Regions from separate parts of the Xenorhabdus poinarii G6 genome, predicted to be linked through region 2. Evidence: predicted binding sites of a transcription regulator. Region 2 holds the regulator's gene; each other region holds the start of a gene.

Region 1 (4,973 bases), 1.5 Mb from region 2:
GATCAGTTATCAACAGCACCTTATTCAATTTCGACACCCAATTATGAATGGGATATGTCATCAATCATAAAAGATGCCATTATCGGTGGCATAGGATTTATTCCCGGACCAGGCTCTGCAATCTCTTTTTTATTAGGACTGTTCTGGCCTCAACAGACAGACAATACCTGGGATCAAATCCTCCAAAAAATCGAACAGATGATAGAAGAAGCGAATTTAAAAACCATTAAAGGTATATTAAATGGAGATATACAAGAAATTAAAGGAAAAATGGAACATGTGCAACATATGCTAGAGAGTTCTCCTGGCAGCCAGGAAAGCCATGATGCTTATATGTTTCTGGCAAGGTTTTTGGTCAGTATTGATGAAAAATTCAAATCTTTCGATGATAGAACAAATTATCAAATTCTTCCCATGTACACGAATACCATTATGTTACAAGCGCCTTATTGGAAAATGGGCATCGAAAAGAAAGAAGATATCGGTTTAACCGATATTGAAGTCGGCGAATTAAAAGAACTTATCGATAAATTATATACTAAGTCACATGAGTATATCCATAATACGTATAATCGTGAATATGATAATGCAATCAATACGTCAACCGCAGAGAGTATCACCAATAATTTATTGTCTGTCAGAGGATATTGTTTATTACATGGTTGTGAATGTCTTGAAGTTATTGCGCATATACAAAACAATAGCCTTGATAAAGGCTTCTACCCTACAACGATCAGCTATTCGAATGTTTTCGATCGTCCTACAAACAAAATGAGAATTCAGGCACTTACAGAAGATGACCAAATGCAAGAACCGTTCAAACCTTCTTTCGTCAATGGTCAATATAATAAAATAAAATCATTGGAGGGTTATGTCACAAGGATCGGCAATGCCCCCCGAGTCGGTGGAATTAAAATCACATTTGAAAACAACGCATCTTATACTCTTGGTACTGTGACTTCAGAAACAACCTTTATTGAACTCAATGAAAGTGTTATAACCAGCATAGAAGTGTGGGGAAATGGGGCCGTTGATGAGGCATTCTTTACATTGAGTGACGGTCGCCAAATGCGGCTTGGTCAACGCTATGCCAGTCGCTACAGAAAATATGCCGCCGATGGTCATTATATCTCAGGATTGTACTTAGCCAGTGATGAACCATCCCTTGCTGGTCAAGCCGCCGGTATTGCCGTTTCATATCACATGATTGTTGATAAACAATAAGAGAGAGGCTGCCTTACGACGAACACATAACCTCGTCCTCTTTCTCGTCATGTGAGTAAGGACGAGGTGGTCAATTGATTTTTTTTCAGTCTTCCGACTGGGGTTTCAATTTCGCCACCATGTCGGACTGAAATACAGCCCTTAACTCCTGTTTGCTTTTTACCGTAATTTGGCCATCGGTACCAATTGTCATATGTTCAGGATCATGGTTATGCTTTGCCTGCCAAAGCATCACCGCCTGTAAACTGTATTCTCTTTGTTCTGGTGTGAGTGGGACACCATCCTGCCACTTCCCGAGTTCAACAGCCTGAACGAGCCGTTGATAAATTTCGGGCGTCATGGCAGAAAGTAAATTCTCCAGCTTCATCGATATTTCCTTAATGGCTATATGCACAATTTAACAATATACATGGCATGTTTATTCGCAGGCTACTGGCCAATACGACTATCATGGGGGCTTAAAAGTCACTTAAAACAAGCTGAATCGTTTTAACTCAGCTTATCAATCCAGCATTTCAATTCGGCCTATTCAGATATTCTGTTAACCCGTTGTTTCTTCACCCGTTTCTTTATCCACAAAACGCAGTGCTACTGAATTAATACAAAAACGTTCTCCTGTCGGTTTAGGGCCATCGGGAAAAACATGCCCCAAATGTGCCTGACAGTGGCGACAGCGCACCTCTATTCGGTGCATATTATGAGAGTAATCATCAATATATGTAATGGAGTCTTCATTAATCGATTGGTAAAAACTTGGCCATCCACATCCTGAGTCAAATTTTGTATCAGACAAAAAGAGTGGCTGGCGGCAACACAAACAATGATAAATACCACTTCTTTTATTATGCAGTAGTTTTCCTGAAAATGGCGGCTCAGTGCCGGCTTCTTGTGTCACATAACGCTGAAACTCACTAAGCTGTTCTATGGAAAGGGAAATATTTTGACTTTTAGTCATAATGACCACCTTTTAAGGCCAATATTTTCAATAAAAAACCAACAAAAAATCAACAACAACATGTCAAAACGCATTCTACCCCATTCAACATAGCAATTTACTTTACTAATTGTGATAGTTCTCACATATCTAACCGATGGTAACTTTAAATATTGCCCTATACCCCGATAATGGTGTGCCTGGAGCTTGTTTCAGCGCGATAACCAGCGGCTAGATGGTGATTATAAAATTGATATTTTTCAATTGTTGACACGATTCCGCTTGACGACTGACAAGATTTTGGTAACTTTAGACACAACTTTTAATTCACTAAAAAATAGCTGGTGGAATACTATGACTATCAAAGTAGGTATTAACGGTTTTGGTCGTATCGGCCGTATTGTTTTCCGTGCTGCTCAAGAACGCTCTGACATTGAAATCGTTGCGATCAATGATCTGTTAGATGCAGAATACATGGCTTACATGCTGAAATACGATTCAACCCACGGCCGCTTCAACGGCACTGTTGAAGTGAAAGATGGCCAGTTGGTTGTTAACGGCAAAACCATCCGCGTTACATCTGAAAGAGACCCAGCTAACCTGAAATGGAACGAAGTGGGTGTTGATGTTGTTGCAGAAGCAACGGGTATCTTCCTGACCGATGAAACTGCACGCAAACACATCGCGGCGGGGGCGAAAAAAGTTGTTTTGACTGGCCCATCCAAAGACAATACACCAATGTTTGTTATGGGCGTTAACCACAAGGCTTATGCCGGTCAGGATATCGTTTCTAACGCATCTTGCACCACTAACTGCCTCGCTCCACTGGCTAAAGTTATCAATGACAAATTCGGTATTATCGAAGGTTTGATGACGACAGTTCACGCGACAACAGCCACTCAGAAAACCGTTGACGGCCCTTCAGCGAAAGACTGGCGTGGTGGCCGTGGTGCGGCACAAAACATCATTCCATCTTCTACTGGCGCAGCAAAAGCGGTAGGCAAAGTTATCCCAGAACTGAACGGCAAACTAACGGGTATGTCTTTCCGTGTTCCGACGCCTAACGTCTCAGTTGTTGACCTGACTGTACGTCTGGCTAAATCCGCAAATTACACAGAAATCTGTGATGCCATCAAAGAAGCGGCTGAAGGCGAACTGAAAGGCATTCTGGGCTATACTGCAGATGACGTGGTTTCCACTGATTTTAATGGCGAAAAACTGACTTCTGTCTTTGATGCCAAAGCCGGTATCGCACTGAACGACAACTTTGTAAAACTGGTTTCCTGGTATGACAATGAAACTGGCTATTCCAACAAAGTGCTGGATTTGATCGCTCATATCTCCAAATAATTGCGTTTTTATCCGTGTTCACAAAGCCACCTGTAAACAGGTGGCTTTTCAGGTGACACGACTGCTTTCATGGTTTTGTAACCACTACTATCATTTTTTCCTCAATAAAAATAAAGAAATTTTAATTTCAGTGTGGAACACATCGAAAATAAATTTGAAATGCCTGTTGTCGTAGACAAAATAACCCTGTTTATCTCCCCAACATATTGAGCTATTCTTTTTCCTGGATTCAACTACCAAATTGAGTTTACATAAGGTCATGACAAATGCTTGACAAAATTTTCTCATTACCCGTTGTAGAGCAGATTTCTCCTTATATCAGCCAACGAAACATCGGTGATTTTCCATTAATTGTTGTTTCCCATCCTAAAGCCCGTGGCGTGATCAGTCTTCAAGGCGCCCATTTGATGACATGGCAGCCTAACAACGAAAAGCCTGTATTATGGGTCAGCGATAACACCCACTTTCGTGCTGGTACAGCTATTCGTGGTGGTATTCCTATCTGTTGGCCCTGGTTTGGTTCGTCTGCAACCCCCAGCCACGGATTTGCACGGATATTACCCTGGGAATTTAAAGCCCATACTGAGAATGAAAATGGCGTTATATTGACATTCACATTGCAAGATAACACCTATACCCATCAGTTATGGCCACATGAATTCACGCTGATCGCACGCTTTAAATTAGGCGAAACTTGCGAAATAGAGCTGGAAGCTCACGGTGAATACCAGGCCACCTGTGCTCTTCATTCTTATTTCAATATCAGTGACATCAATCGAGTTCAGGTCAGTGGGCTAGGTTCTCACTTTATTGATACCCTCTCTGATAGAGAACAATATACCCATGAAGATCTGGCCTTCCACGGAAGAACCGACCGTATTTATACCGAACCAGACGATTTTAGCCTGCTCAGAGATCCTGTCTGGAAACGGACAGTTGAAATACACCACGCTCACCATAGCGATATTGTTTGTTGGAATCCTGGCGCGGCCCTTTCCAGTAGCATGGAAGACATGAGCAAAGAGGGTTACAAAAATATGGCTTGTATTGAAACAGCCCGTATCAACAATCCATTAAAACCTAAGAATGGTCATCCTGACAGACTTTCTATTGTTATTCGCTGTCGTAAATTCTTAGACAACAGTCAGTTTAATGGCAGCAACGAGAAAAAATAACAACCGATCCAGACGCGATTTTGTCGTTAGATAGACTGAAACAGGCATTTATTCCAACACTAAGAATGAAATGCCTGACCATTGTTTCAATACCGAAAAGGGTAAATACAGGAGACATTAAACCACGGTGACAGGAACACGCTTGGCTAAAGCGCATAAAAGTTCATAACCAATAGTGCCGGCGGACTCTGCAACTTCATCGACGGGCAGATTTTCTCCCCACAATTCAACAACACTACCGATACGAGCCTGAGGGCATAACGTTAAATCAACCGTCATCATATCCATTG
Region 2 (4,973 bases):
TAGCCATATAATGACCCCGGCAGGCTGTAACTACTGACGGCTCCCAATCCCATCAGCCATGCTTTCGGGTTCAGAAACTGTAACAACCAGCCCTGATAGATTTGGGTTGGTTTCCCTGTCAATTCTATGGTGTCCAATCGCTTGTAATGCGACATGGCTGTTTTCCAGGCCAGCCATAATAAATATAAGCATCCGAGCACCTTCAACCCCGTATGTATGGCCGGATAAAGCAGTAAAAGCGCAGCAACACCAAACGCAGACAGCAACAACATGGTCTGCATCCCCAGCATAATCCCCAGATAAAGTGGAATAGAACGACGAAGACCAAAATTCGCGCCTGATGATGTCAGCAACAAATTATTGGGGCCAGGCGTGACAGCAGAAATAAACATAAATGTACTGAGTGAAAAAAGCAGACTTGCGGTCATTGTTAGATTTCCCTAACCCAGAGTTGACATTTCCTGTCGAGAAAATAACAGTATGGCTTTCAGCACACAAGATGACTAAATCATGAAATCAATTCACGATGAATACGCATTTTTATCCTGTAAGGGGGTGAGCAATCCTCATCTGCAACCATTTTTGTCCCTTCCCGAATAGTTAGTGCCTCATTTTCAACACCATAACAACCTCATCAGGAGCAATAACAATGATTATCCCGTGGCAACAATTGGAAGCTGATACACTCCTCAATCTCATTGAAAGTTTTGTCTTACGGGAAGGTACTGACTACGGTGAACAGGAAAAAACACTTGAACAAAAAGTACAGGACATCAAACGTCAACTTGAACGAGGTGACGTTCTGCTGGTATGGTCTGAGTTACATGAAACCGTCAATATCATGCCCAAAGACATGCTCCGCCATGACATCTGACTTGTTCGGTTCACGCTAATAGACTGATTAAAATAATATAATCCATCAATTTGATTGATAAGGAGTTTTCATGTCTGTCAAACATCCTATCATTGCAATTACTGGCTCCAGTGGTGCGGGAACAACAACGACCAGTGTTGCCTTCCGCAAAATCTTCCAACAGCTTGGCGTCACCGCCGCACTGATAGAAGGGGATAGTTTTCACCGTTATACGCGCCCTGAAATGGACGCCGAGATCCGAAAAGCGAAAGAACAAGGCAGGCATATCAGCTATTTTGGGCCAGAAGCTAATGATTTCAGCACATTGGAAAAGACGTTCTTTGACTACGGGCAAACAGGAGAAGGCCGCTGGCGAAAATACCTTCATACCTATGATGAAGCTGTCCCTTATAACCAACTGCCGGGAACGTTTACACCGTGGGAATCCTTATCAACCAATACGGATATTCTGTTTTATGAGGGCCTACATGGCGGCGTTGTGACGCCGCAACACAGTGTCGCCAGCCATGTTGATTTACTGATTGGTGTTGTGCCTATCGTCAACCTGGAATGGATACAGAAACTGATCCGCGATACCACTGAACGTGGGCACTCCAGAGAAGCCGTTATGGATTCCGTGGTGCGCTCAATGGATGACTACATTCGTTATATCACACCGCAGTTTTCACGTACCCATATCAATTTCCAACGAGTTCCTACCGTTGACACTTCCAACCCTTTCTCTGCCAAGGCCATTCCTTCACTGGACGAAAGTTTTATCGTGATCCGTTTTCGTGGCTTAACCCAAATTGACTTTCCTTACTTACTGGCAATGCTTCAGGGTTCATTTATCTCCCGTATAGATACGCTGGTCGTTCCGGGTGGAAAACTGGGACTGGCCATGGAACTCATTATGGCACCACTGGTTAAACAGTTACTGGAAGGCAAAAAAATCGCATAGCCTGAGCAATATTCTATTTAAATAAAACAGGTAACAAAAATAACGTTACCCGTTTTATTTAAATAAATTAGTCATTTTTATAACAGTCAATCAGACGATAATAATCAAATTTCCGAAGATGAAAAAATTGATAAACAAAGTAACCTAAAGCATTATTGCTCAGTCAGTATCCATTTTTTGTTCTTAAATGAACGTATCTCTTTACCACCTTTTATAAACTTGCAAGCAATTTCACAAGCTGAATCGATACAAGAGAGACATAAATATTTTATTATGTAAAAATGGCACGACATACCCAGGCTGGCAAGATACATGATGAATTAAAAACAATATGTTAGCATTCTGACATTTTTTTAAATCATATAAAATTCTCGCTTGTCAGTTTTTCATCACATTAATATGTTAATCTACTGACTTTATAAGAAACAGCCTGAAGAGAAGCTACAGTTTCTCACATCATACAGGCAGGAATAACAACAGAGGATAAAGCGAATGGTTCTCGGCAAGCCACAAACAGACCCTACTCTTGAATGGTTTTTGTCACACTGCCATATTCACAAATATCCATCCAAGAGCACGCTCATTCATCAAGGTGAGAAAGCCGAAACACTTTACTATATTGTTAAAGGTTCGGTTGCGGTCCTAATAAAAGATGAAGAAGGCAAGGAAATGATCCTCTCCTATTTAAATCAAGGGGATTTCATTGGTGAACTTGGATTGTTTGAAGAGGGGCAAGAACGTACAGCATGGGTACGAGCCAAAAGTGCCTGTGAGGTAGCTGAAATTTCTTATAAGAAATTCCGCCAGTTAATTCAGGTTAACCCTGATATTCTGATGCGTTTATCTGCTCAAATGGCAAATCGCCTGCAAACAACTTCCGAAAAAGTGGGTAACCTGGCATTTCTGGACGTCACCGGCCGTATTGCCCAAACGTTGCTCAATTTGGCTAAACAGCCTGATGCAATGACCCACCCTGATGGTATGCAGATCAAAATCACACGTCAGGAAATTGGACAGATTGTGGGTTGCTCTCGTGAAACAGTTGGCCGTATCCTGAAAATGCTCGAGAATCAAAATCTGATCTCCGCACATGGTAAAACCATCGTTGTTTATGGAACACGTTAACTATTAGTTAACCTGAAACTCAGCCAGTGCAATCGGTGACATTCGCACTGGCTTTTTTGACTTATTGCTATTCACCCAACGGGATATCACCCTATTCAGCCGCATCGTACCTACCAAATCTCCGTTCCACGAAAATAAGGGTGGATAATGATATCTTATTAATATTTTAGGAAATTATTTAATAGCTCATGCCCTTGCTCACTCAGAATGCTTTCTGGGTGAAATTGCACGCCTTCCAGCGGTAAAGTGCGGTGACGTATTCCCATAATTTCATCCACATCACCATTACGCTGACTCCATGCCGTCACCTCAAATGAAGCAGGTAGCGTTTCTGCGGCAATCACCAGAGAGTGATAACGTGTGACAGTCAATGGATGATCTAATCCTTTAAATACCCCTTGTTGGCTATGGTGGAGCAGGCTGGTTTTTCCATGCATGACTTCACGAGCTTTAACCACACGGGCACCAAAAGCCTGGCCGATTGCCTGATGCCCCAGGCATACACCGAGGATGGGCAATTTACCTGCAAAATGTGAAATTGCTTGTAGCGAAATCCCTGCTTCATTTGGGGTACACGGCCCCGGAGAAATGACTAAATGTGTAGGTGCCAAATTTTCAATATCTTCAAGCTGTAACTCATCATTACGTTTAACCAGAACTTCTGTCCCTAACTCGCAAAAATATTGATATAAATTGAATGTAAAAGAATCGTAGTTATCTATTATGAGTAACATAGGAGTATATCCTACTGATTTTATAGTTTTATAAGTTGCCCTACCTCATCCGAGGCATTACATATTTTGTATTACGGTAAAATCAGGTAAAACAATATCACCGGCAACGGGGGGCTAATCATACCACAGAAGCATTTTTAAAATAGTGGTATGGAGAAACTACGGAGAACAGGGGGAGAGAAGAATAGACGATACCCAGATTATCTGGCTACCGTCTTCTGCCTGATCAGTTAAGGCTCAATGTTAGCAGACAAAATCACAATAGGCTTCACTGGCACATTTTGGTAAGGGCCAACATTTTCTGTTTTCGCTTGTGCAATTTTATCAACCACATCCATCCCTTTTACGACTTTCCCAAAAACGGCATAACCGAAATCACGCTGCCCGTGGTCAAGAAAAGCATTATCAGTCACATTAATAAAAAACTGACTGGTAGCACTGTCCTTATCTGCGGTACGCGCCATCGCAATCGTGCCACGCAGGTTACGCAAACCATTATCTGCTTCATTTTTGATTGGCGCTCTGGTGGGCTTTTGCTTCATTTCTTTTGTGAAGCCCCCTCCCTGAATCATAAAACCCGGGATAACACGATGAAAGATGGTGTTGTTATAAAATCCCTCATTGACATACTCAACGAAATTCTTGGTAGTCATTGGTGCCTTATTGCTATCTAACTCAAGCTCGATTTCACCCGCTGATGTCACCAGCTTTACGTGAGTTTCAGCAGCCCATGCCGGGACAGTTATTGCACTGATAGCACATGCCGTCACAAGCGACACAAAAATACGTTTAAACATTGATGATTCCTTTATTTTTGAGGTCAACAATACACTCATAACAACAAAACTGTTTAAGTTTAATTCCCAACGGAAGTAAGTTCCAAAGATTTACCTACATTTACGCGTATTTTAGATGAATAAAGGGAAAATCCACCTATTAATTTGTATATTCTCATATTTTCGTCAGCGTTATTTTGCGAATAATCCCCAGTTTCGGCGTTTTCTGCACCAAAATACAAAAATTGGAAGTTAATGAATCCTTGATAGTATGATGAGAACAATTCAGCAGCACTTCACCCCGTAGCAATACCACCTTTGAAGGCTGGCTATGACAGACTGAACGGAAGGATGTGAATGCACAAAAAAAAGTTACGCCTGTCCACAGACGGCGACTATCGGTATAATCAACGCGCAATTTTTGTGTATTCCCCAGGGAGATAACCATTTTGACCATCAAGAACTACAACTATCATATGACCCGCTTTATCACGAGTGCACCTGACATTCGCCACCTGCCTCAA
Region 3 (4,973 bases), 120 kb from region 2:
TGATCGAATGAATATGCGCCTGTAATGCCTGTGCCCGTTGCTCCTCGTTATCACTATTAAAATAACGCTCATAGGCAACCAGCGACATTTTGGCATCAATCACAACATCTTTCCCCTGTGGCAGATGCACAATGACATCGGGCTGAAAACGTCCACTGTTTTCAGTTTTAATGTTGACCTGTGTCTCGAATTCATACCCTTCACGCAAGCCAGAAGCCGCCAAAACACGCGCCAATACTATCTCTCCCCAATTCCCCTGCATTTTATTGTCTCCTTTCAGAGCCTGGGTGAGATTAATAGCCTCTTTTGCCATTTGTGCATTGAGTTGCTGAAGATGACGGATTTCGTGGGTCAAAGTGTGGCGTTCACGCGCTTCCTGCCCAAAGCTGTCTTGTACCTGCCGGCGGAATCCTTCTAGCTGTTCACGAAATGGTATCAGTAGATTACTGAGATTTTGGCGAGTGTATTCGTCGGTACGGTGTCGATTCTGCTCAAAAATACGGTTAGCGAGATTTTCAAACTGGATGCTCAATCGCTGCTCGCTATTGATCAATAAATGCTGTTTCTCCTCCGCCGCTAATTTGTTTTCTTCAAGCCGAGTGCTCAATTCCCGCAACTCGGCTTCCTGCACCCGATTAACTTCACGTTGAGCCAAGAGTGCCTGATTTAATTGATCGCATTCAGCATGCCAATAGTGGGATTGTTCCAGCTTTTCATGACTGACGGCCAATTGGCTATATAATTCGCGCAGCGCCTGCTCTTTTTGCTGGATTTTCTGATGGACAGAGAGCCAGACGAAGATCCCGCCGCCCAATAATCCACTTAAGCTACCAATCAACATATATAACCATTGGATATCCACCAGTACACCCTCACTAACACCATTGCAGCCAAACTTCGGTTAACGTCTCAGGTTCACTCGCCTCAATGTAAGTTAAATAGATGCTGTATAGATGTCCAGAATATTCACGCGCTTTCTTTCAGTTTGCAAAGCAGCTCGCAATGGCGCCATCAACTTATCCCATCCATTCCGCCAGCCAACGCAAGCCAAATGCACCTGGTGCTAAAATACCAAATGCCCAAATTAATGCAGAAGTAAAATTAGCTAGCTGAAAATGACGTTTTGGCATGGCACAGATTCCGGCCACCAGTGGTACAACGGCTCTCAATGGGCCAAAAAAACGCCCAATGAAAACGCCCCATACTCCCCATCGTTCAAAAAAACGATGGCCGCGAACTAACGTTTGCGGATGACGAGAAAGTGGCCACATTTTACCGACATTCTCTTGATAATGGGCACCAAACCAGTAAGAAATCCAGTCACCAAAGAATGCGCCAGCAGCAGCAGCAGCCCATATTGGCCAGAAAGTTAAATCACTTTCACCAATCAATGCCCCTAATCCCAATAAAATGATCGTTGCTGGCAATAATAAGGAGATAAATGCCAACGATTCACCCAATGCAAGAAGGAAAATGATGGGAATTGCCCAGGCCTCATGGGCCTTTACAAAGTTTGTCACTAATTCGATGATTTCATGCAGACTCACATTCATCTTTCCTGTGTTATTCGTCATACATCATGGGTTAGCACTGTACAACCAAACCAATGCTAACCAACTGTTTTATTCAAGAAAATACGCTTTTAGCTTTTCACGCGCGGCGGCATTAAGTCCGATATCTTTTTCCAGCCAAATGTCCACGCAGCCATAACATCGATTAATACTGTCAAGGGCTGTCAGTAAAAATTCTTCCCGCACTGAATAAACATAGGCAAATTTTTCCACGACACTGTCGCCCATAATCTTGGCGTGTTCACTCAATAAATAGTCTCGATACGGCGCCAACGTCACATCCGTCAGTAAATAATCTTCCATTACCGTATCCAGATCCGCACCCAATGCGAGTAAAACCAGTGCAGAACCCACTCCAGTCCTGTCTTTACCCACTGCGCAGTGTTGTACAATTCCACCTTTCTCGGGTTGCAGCAATAATGTGGCTAATGTTTTATAAGCAGGATTGTTAATGGGCAACAATTCGTATAAGCGTGACATAAATACTTTGGCATCAAATTGCGCCAGTATCTCCTGATCTAACTTATCCAGATTAGCACTCACTTCTTTGGCTAGAGGATTAGCAGGTGCATGATGGTAATGCGCGCCATGCCATATTTGATCCGGTCTATCTATGATTTCACTACTATCGCGATAATCGATGATCTGAAAAAGATTTTGCTTTATCAGAAAAGCCTGATCATTTTCTGTCAGCCTGTCCAGTGAACCGGCACGAAAGAGTAAACCTGACTTAATTCTGGCGCCATCATGCAGCGTCTTATTACCTAAATCACGGAAATTAATGCCACCATTCAGAGGAAGTAGCGAAGGGTGAGGTAGAAATGTTGTGGTCATAGTCACTCTTATTGAAATTAAAAGATATCCTTTACCTTCCAAGCCACTGTTTTACTAGTGATAACTTGGAAATGATGGGGAACAACGCCTTTGAAACCTAATGAACTGATGCTACCGATTATTATTCATCGTTATTAATACAATCCGCGATGACATTATCAGATTTTGCAATGAAAGGACGTCCAGATCGCATAAACAACAGGGTCAGCCTGTTCTGACCCTTGATAAAAAGTTTTACAGCAAGCGGCGGGCTGCTTCAACAACAATCCCCAATGCATTACTTTCCGTTTTTTTCAGCAACTCAACATCTGGGATTTCCTGTTGGGTACGGTTAACGATAACCCCTGCAATCATACCCGCGCGTAATCCCTGACTTGCACACATCGTCAGCAATGTTGCGGATTCCATTTCGAAGTTCATTACGCCCATTTCTTGCCACTCTTTCATCGAACCCTGGAAACGACGAACGACACGGCCGGAATAGGTATCGTAACGCTCTTGTCCCGGATAGAAAGTATCGGAAGAAGCCGTAACCCCCACATGAGTAACAGAACCTGATGCTTTTGCTGCTTCGTACAGTACATTGGTACATGTAAAATCAGCAACCGCCGGAAACTCCATTGGTGCAAAGTGCAAGCTGGCACCGTCCAAACGAACCGCAGCGGTGGTCACTAAGACATCCCCCACATTAATATGTGGCTGGATCGCCCCTGTTGTTCCAATACGCAGGAAAGTACGGATACCCAATTGTGCTAGCTCTTCTACAGCAATTGATGTTGAAGGGCCACCAATACCGGTAGAACAGACGACAACCGCCTTACCATCAATTTCTGCCCGCCAGGTTGTGAATTCACGGAGGGAAGCCAAATATACTGGGTTATCCATGAGTCGCGCAATTTTTTCAACACGCTTAGGATCGCCAGGCACAATCGCCAGCGTTGCACCTTGTAGGTCGCTTTTGGTGATACCTAAGTGAAAGACATCAGACATATCAGACTCCTCAACGGACATGATTCAAAATACAGATACCTAAATCTAGTCAATACTCTGACATTTTTTAGTGATTAAAATCACTTTTAATTGAACAAAAAAAGAAATGATTTCATATATTTGTGACAAAAATCACACTTAAAAAGAAATAAAGACGATGCGTAAAGCGCCCTCACACGGGCGCTATCACTCTTGACATAACATTTGCATGTGACATCACAATTGGATGAAAAACCACATCAGACGACATGATCAAACTACATGATCAGGTTGAGAAGCAATACACCACATAATCCAATGCCCCATGCAATGGTGGTCGGAATCGACCAGATAACAACCTGTTGTCGTACATTTTTAATGCCCATCATCCGGTTCACTACCCAGAAAAAACAATCATTAAAATAACTAAAAAACAGTGTCCCTACCATGGCAGCCTGAGCAGCAACCAACATATTCACATCCGGTATCTGTTTGATCACCGGTGCCGAAATAGAAGCCGCGGTTATCATGGCAACTGTCCCTGAGCCTTGAATGACACGAATCAACGTTGCAATGATAAATGGAATTAAAACGGGTGTTATCGGCAACTTGGCAATATATTGCGCCAGTATTGTTCCTGTCGAACTTTCATTCAGCACGGCGCCTAAAGCCCCCCCAGCGCCTGATACCAACAAAATAATGCCTACGCTTTTTAACCCGGTTTCCAAATGTTCAATCACGTCATACTTACTGACGTTTGGCACAAGCGTATAAACTGCCAGTAATACACTGATTGCCAATGCAATAATGGGGGAACCCAGAAAATTAAAAATCTGAAAATAGAAATCGTTTTCCTTTCCTGCAAATTCATCCGATTTCAGTAATACCGCATTCATGACACCAATTAAAATAAGCACAATCGGCACAACGATAGGCAAAAGGGAAAGAAACAGACTCGGCAGCGATTTTTGCTCTTTTTCTGCCATATACTGTTGATGCACTTGTTGCAAGTTTTCCGCCGGTTCTTCCATATCATTGAGCTGATACTCAGGATATTTCTTTTCCAGCCATTTTGCATAACACGTCATACCAATAACACACGGAACAGCCAGTATCATGCCCGTCAACATCATTGAGCCTATGCTCACGCCGAATATACCGGCGACACCAAGAGGACCTGGGGTCGGGGGAACAATATGGTGAGTCACCACCAGCCCTCCCGCCAATGAAACCCCTAATGTCAGGACATTACGTTGACCTTTTTTGGCCAATGCCTTTACCAGTGGATAAAGGATCACAAAAGCTGAATTCACAAATATAGGGATACTGACAATATAACCGGTAATCGCCAGAGCCCACTCTTCACGCCTTTTACCCAGACACTTAATCAAACTATAAGCGATTTGTTCAGTCGCGCCAGAAACCTCCAATATGCGTCCCATCATGCATCCCAGCCCAATCACAATACCGATATTTCCCAGGGTTGTTCCAAACCCTTTGGTAATCACATCAACAACACCACTCATCGTTAAGCCACCCGATATACCAGCGATGATCGCAGCAATGAGCATAGCTATCAGTACATGAACGCGGGTGCGT
Region 4 (4,973 bases), 1.1 Mb from region 2:
ATAAGGTTGATGTCATTTGGGTTGGCCCTCCCAATATGCGCCAGAAAACACTCTCCACCAACATGGTTTACCTCAATGAGTTATATCAGACAGAAGTGGAGAAAATGGGAGAGATTTTTGTTGCGGTGAATGATATGTTCAAATATCAATCAAATCATTACTCAGATTATCTTGGCGATGGCAGCAGTCCCCTCAAACTTCGGAGTGGAGACGGGATTCATTTCACTCCGAGGGGGCAACAAACCATCGCGGATTATCTATTTTCATTGATTACATTAATTCAGGAGCCAGTTAAAGAAGATGCAACCACTTAGCCTGTTCCGTTGGTTTTATCGGATAATGGGTGCAGGTCTGGTTATCGCACTCTCAGTCAGCCTATTATCGTGCCAGGGGGAAAAATCCAAACGGGCATCAGAACGCCCGGCAACACTAACCCATCGTCAACAACAATTGACGGATTTTGGTGATCCCAATGTTGCACGATTGGTTGATAAATTACGCCATAGCGATACCCGCCAACTGCATTTTGTGCAACTGGGTGATTCTCACACCGCGGCAGATTTTTTTACCGGTAAATTGCGCAGCTTATTGCAGGATCATTATGGCGATGCCGGGCCGGGTTTTATTCCACCGATGAGCATTCCCGGCCAACGTAACGCCCTTGTGCAATTTACTGAGGATAAAACCGGCTGGTGGCTTTCAAGCAGCCGCAAGGATAATCGGGCAGATTATCCCCTGGGGGGCTTTATTGCGATCCCGGAAAGCGCCAACAGCACAATCCAGCTCGGTTCCTCCTCTGCCCGTGGTCAATACGAGTTAAGGGTGCTTTATCAATCTCATAAGGCAACCCAAATAAAAACGCCCTTTACCATGATGAGCTTACCTGCAACACAGAGTGAATGGCATTTTTCTCCCGAACAGCGTATCCATTTTCCCCTCAATCTCTCTCCACAAGATACGCAATTGAAAATCGGCGGCTGGCTAATCAAACGTCAAAGTCCAGGTGTGATGTTATCCGCATTGGGCGTTAATGGTGCGACCATTAATCTGCTGGATAAGTGGCAACCACAATGGATTGAGACACTGGCTCAGATGAAACCTGATATGGTGATCTTCGCCTATGGCACCAATGAAGCCTTTAACGATGCGTTGGATCTGACCGCTTACCAAAACGATCTGATCGCTAAAGTGCAGGCTATTCGCAAAGCCATACCGCAAACCGTTATCTTACTGATTGGACCAAATGACTCGCTGAAAAATCAACGCGCAGCAAACTGTGATGAGCAACAACCCGCCTTGCTGAATAACGTGATTCAGATACAGCAAGCGGTTGCCAAAGAACAGCGTACCCTGTTCTGGAACTGGCGGGAATATATGGGCGGTCCCTGTTCAATCAAAGGATGGGCACAGCAAAATCTGGCACGCCCTGATTACGTTCATCTTTCCGCCGCCGGCTATGAACGCAGTGCTGAGGCATTTTATCAGCAGTTTATGGGGTTGATTGAATAATCCACATGGGCAGAAATACGTTTGATCCCGCCGCCAACCCATGTGGGTAGCGCGGAGGATCAGCGTGACATGGCATCTTTTATGGATAAGATGCCACCGAAAAAGGCTGTATCACAATATGGCAAAATAGATCATGCCAACAATCGCACCGGTTGTGCCAAGAATGGTTTCCATCATCGTCCAGGTTTTCAGGGTTTGTGCTTCTGTCGCACCCGTAAACTTACCAAACAACCAGAAACCGGAATCGTTCACATGGCTAAACACCAAAGAACCCCCGGCAATACACACGGACAATGCAGCCATTTGTGCCCCTGAGTAACCCAGTTCACCAATCACCGGCAGCACCAACCCAACCGTGGTCAGACACGCCACCGTCGCCGAACCTTGTATCACACGTACTGCGCCAGACAAAATAAAACACGCCAGCGCAATTGGCAGGCCAGCCCCGATCAAAGCATTCCCCAACGCAGGGCCAACCCCGGAATCGACCAACACTTGTTTGAAGACGCCGCCCGCCCCGGTTACCAGCAAGATAATTCCTGCCGGCTGGATCGCCGCTGAACACACATCCATGACTTTCTCTTTACTCATCCCCCGCCGGATTGCCAGCCCGTAAATGGCCACCAGACAAGCGATCAAAATCGCCGTGAAAGGATGACCGAGAAATTCCAACCAATGGTATAACGTGGCTTGTTGATCAACAAAACGGGCAGCAATGGTTTTCAATCCCACTAATACCAATGGGAACAGCACTAACGCCAGACTAAAACCAAAAGAAGGCATCTGGCTTTTGCCAATACTTGGTGTGCCGAGATCTTTAGGCAAATCCAGTGTCACATATTGACTGATAAAGTTACCGTATATCGGGCCAGCGAATAACATACCAGGTATTGCGGCACTCAGGCCGATCAAGATCATCCAGCCAAAATCGGCTCCCATCTGGGAAGCCAGCATCATCGGCGTTGGCCCTGGGACTAAAAACGCGGCGGCCGCGGCAACACCGGCAAACAAGGGAAGCGCCAGCTTGACAACATTGCCCCCCGTGCGACGTGCCACCGCAAACACCACACCGATCAACAATACGACTGCGACATCAAAAAACAACGGCAATGCACAGATCAACCCGGCAATACCTAATGCATAATTAGCCCGCTTTTCACCAAAGCAAGACAGCAACTTCACAGCAATTTGATCCAATGCCCCGGTTTCATGCAGGATCTTGCCAAACATTGCCCCAAGCGCCACAACAACGGCAAGAAAACCCAGCGTACCGGCCATGCCGTTTTGCATTGTCTGAGTGATTTTTTCCAGTGGCATACCAGAAAAAATGCCGGCTCCCATGGAAACCAGCATTAAGGCAATAAACGCGTGCATTCTGGCTTTCATCACCAGAAACAATAATAGAAGAACAGAACCGACGGCGGTCAGAACCAGAGTTACAGTGCTCATAATGCCCCTAGTTGAGTTGATCAATAGATCCTAGATGATCAATGGATTGAATATGTTCAATAGCTTTAATCGCATTTTTGATGACATCACCCAGCTCAGGTCTGATATCAATATGATGGATATCTTTTTCATCACCGCTCGGCTCTTCCAGTGTTTCAAATTGCGAGATCAGCATTTGCGGTCTGAAGAAGTGCCCTTTACGTGCTTTCAAACGGCACTCAATCAAATCAAAATCCCCTTTCAGATAGAGGAATGACAGGTTTGTATTGCCCTCACGCAACATATCCCGATAACTTTTTTTCAGAGCAGAACACACGAGTAAGGAGATACGATGGGTGCGCTGCATGGCAAAGATGGCGTCATTGAGTGCTTTCAACCACGGCTGACGATCATCATCATTGAGGGCACCACCCTGCGCCATTTTGGTAATATTGGTGCGAGGATGAAGGAAATCGCCATCCAGAAACGCCGCCCCCAATTGCTGGGCCACACCGTTGGCAACCACCGATTTACCGCTGCCGGATACCCCCATGAAGACAAAAACACGGTTTAGCTGTTGGGTATCACCCATATCAAACTCCTTTATGCAGATCTTACTGCTTCACTATCTCTATGACTTACCTGAAAAATAATGACTATGATTAACGTTTGCAGATTGACTACAAAAGATTACCCATAATAATGTTACCGGTAATGAATTTACCGGTAACATTAACAGCAGCGCAGGAAGGTGAGCAATCAATCAAGATTGACAAAAAAAGAAAATGTGAGGCTTATCGCACTTGAAGAGGGGAAAGCATCATTTTGATCTACAAAAATTAAACACTTGCCACTGAATAACCACGTTCACCTATCAAACGCTTTCGCCTAGTGAAAGTGTAAATCCGACATCGATCAACGTTTGCTCCAGCTTTTCGCCCCGCAAACGAGTCAGCAACGCTTCTGCTGCTTTGCGCCCCATTCGTTCACGCGGCGTCAGCACGCTGGCAAGTTTCGGCGTCATCACCTGACCGATATCGTGACCATGAAATCCGGCGATCGCAATGTCTTCCGGTACTTTTATCCCTTGTCGTTGGCACTCGAAAATCGCTCCGATAGCGATATCATCATTCGTACAAAATAGGCCATCCACTTCTGGATATTGCTGACAAGTTTCCTGTAAAAGCTGGGCGCCCAGTGAATAGGATGAACTGGCTAATGTCATCATTTTTCTCGGTTGCAGCCCGGCATCACGCATCGCCGTTTCAAACCCTTGCAAACGGATCAGCGTCCGCTCGTCCTGCCGAGCGCCGAGATAAATCACATTCTTACAGCCACGTTCAATCATCGTCACCGTCATCTGGCGAGCCGCTGCAAAATTATCGATCCCCACGGCAATATCCAGGCAAGGCGATACGCTGTCCATCAGCTCGACCACAGGAATACCGACTGTCTGCAACACTTTTAATGTCTTAGCAGTATGCATACGCTCCGCCAGGATCAGACCATCGATATGGTAAGAAAGCAGGGAAAGCAGGCGTTCTTCTTCTTTCTGGGCTGAATAACCATAGTGGGCAAGCATGGTTTGATAGCCATTGCGATCCGTCACCTGTTCGATACCACGGATAACCTCGGCAAAGACCTGGTTGGTCAATGAGGGCAGTAAAACACCTATTGCGCGACTGGTCGAGTTGGAAAGAATATCCGGCACACGATTGGGAATATAACCAAGTTGCTCCACCGCTTCCTCGATTCGTTTTCCCAATGCCTCAGAAACCTGATCCGGTTTACGTAAAAAACGGCTGACCGTCATTTTGGTGATCCCTACCAGGTCGGCAACATCCTGTAGAGATGGGCGTTTTTTTTTCATTTTAAATGCAATCAGTGATTAATAGGTGCAGATGAGTAGCTTGCGGTTTTAACACATTTATATAACATAAAAAGCCGCATAAGGCGCGGTCAGAATTTGAGTCGCTGCTATTTCTTCAGCATCAACGTCGCATTGACCACGATATTCGCCATAAAAAAGATGAGAT

The links. Region 2 encodes CRP, which controls carbon source genes, mostly activating them, when cyclic AMP is high. Its sites were predicted from a motif close to ATGTGANNNNNNTCACAT; they were not measured.
Positions count from the first base shown of each region.
Region 1: msrB (peptide-methionine (R)-S-oxide reductase MsrB) is a predicted target of CRP. The motif match lies at 2,289-2,306, and genes of this name have one in related genera.
Region 3: udp (uridine phosphorylase) is a predicted target of CRP. The motif match lies at 3,516-3,533, and genes of this name have one in related genera.
Region 4: gntK (gluconokinase) is a predicted target of CRP. The motif match lies at 3,723-3,740, and genes of this name have one in related genera.

Region 1 covers NZ_FO704551.1:1,596,140-1,601,112, reverse strand. Annotated here, with positions in the region: gene XPG1_RS07350 (insecticidal delta-endotoxin domain-containing protein) at 1-1,224, shown strand, start outside; gene XPG1_RS07345 (YeaC family protein) at 1,310-1,591, opposite strand; gene msrB (peptide-methionine (R)-S-oxide reductase MsrB) at 1,766-2,179, opposite strand; gene gapA (glyceraldehyde-3-phosphate dehydrogenase) at 2,513-3,508, shown strand; gene XPG1_RS07325 (D-hexose-6-phosphate mutarotase) at 3,775-4,683, shown strand; gene alr (alanine racemase) at 4,801-4,973, opposite strand, start outside.
Region 2 covers NZ_FO704551.1:3,115,718-3,120,690, forward strand. Annotated here, with positions in the region: gene XPG1_RS14380 (LysE family translocator) at 1-428, opposite strand, end outside; gene XPG1_RS14385 (YheU family protein) at 650-874, shown strand; gene XPG1_RS14390 (phosphoribulokinase) at 945-1,814, shown strand; gene crp (cAMP-activated global transcriptional regulator CRP) at 2,307-2,939, shown strand; gene XPG1_RS14400 (aminodeoxychorismate synthase component II) at 3,098-3,673, opposite strand; gene ppiA (peptidylprolyl isomerase A) at 3,904-4,470, opposite strand; gene yihA (ribosome biogenesis GTP-binding protein YihA/YsxC) at 4,899-4,973, shown strand, end outside.
Region 3 covers NZ_FO704551.1:2,992,330-2,997,302, forward strand. Annotated here, with positions in the region: gene rmuC (DNA recombination protein RmuC) at 1-862, opposite strand, end outside; gene XPG1_RS13885 (DedA family protein) at 1,017-1,553, opposite strand; gene XPG1_RS13890 (tyrosine-protein phosphatase) at 1,623-2,405, opposite strand; gene udp (uridine phosphorylase) at 2,640-3,395, opposite strand; gene XPG1_RS13900 (GntP family permease) at 3,653-4,973, opposite strand, start outside.
Region 4 covers NZ_FO704551.1:547,125-552,097, reverse strand. Annotated here, with positions in the region: gene XPG1_RS02405 (SGNH/GDSL hydrolase family protein) at 1-314, shown strand, start outside; gene XPG1_RS02400 (SGNH/GDSL hydrolase family protein) at 301-1,509, shown strand; gene gntU (gluconate transporter) at 1,621-2,958, opposite strand; gene gntK (gluconokinase) at 2,966-3,529, opposite strand; gene gntR (gluconate operon transcriptional repressor GntR) at 3,812-4,807, opposite strand.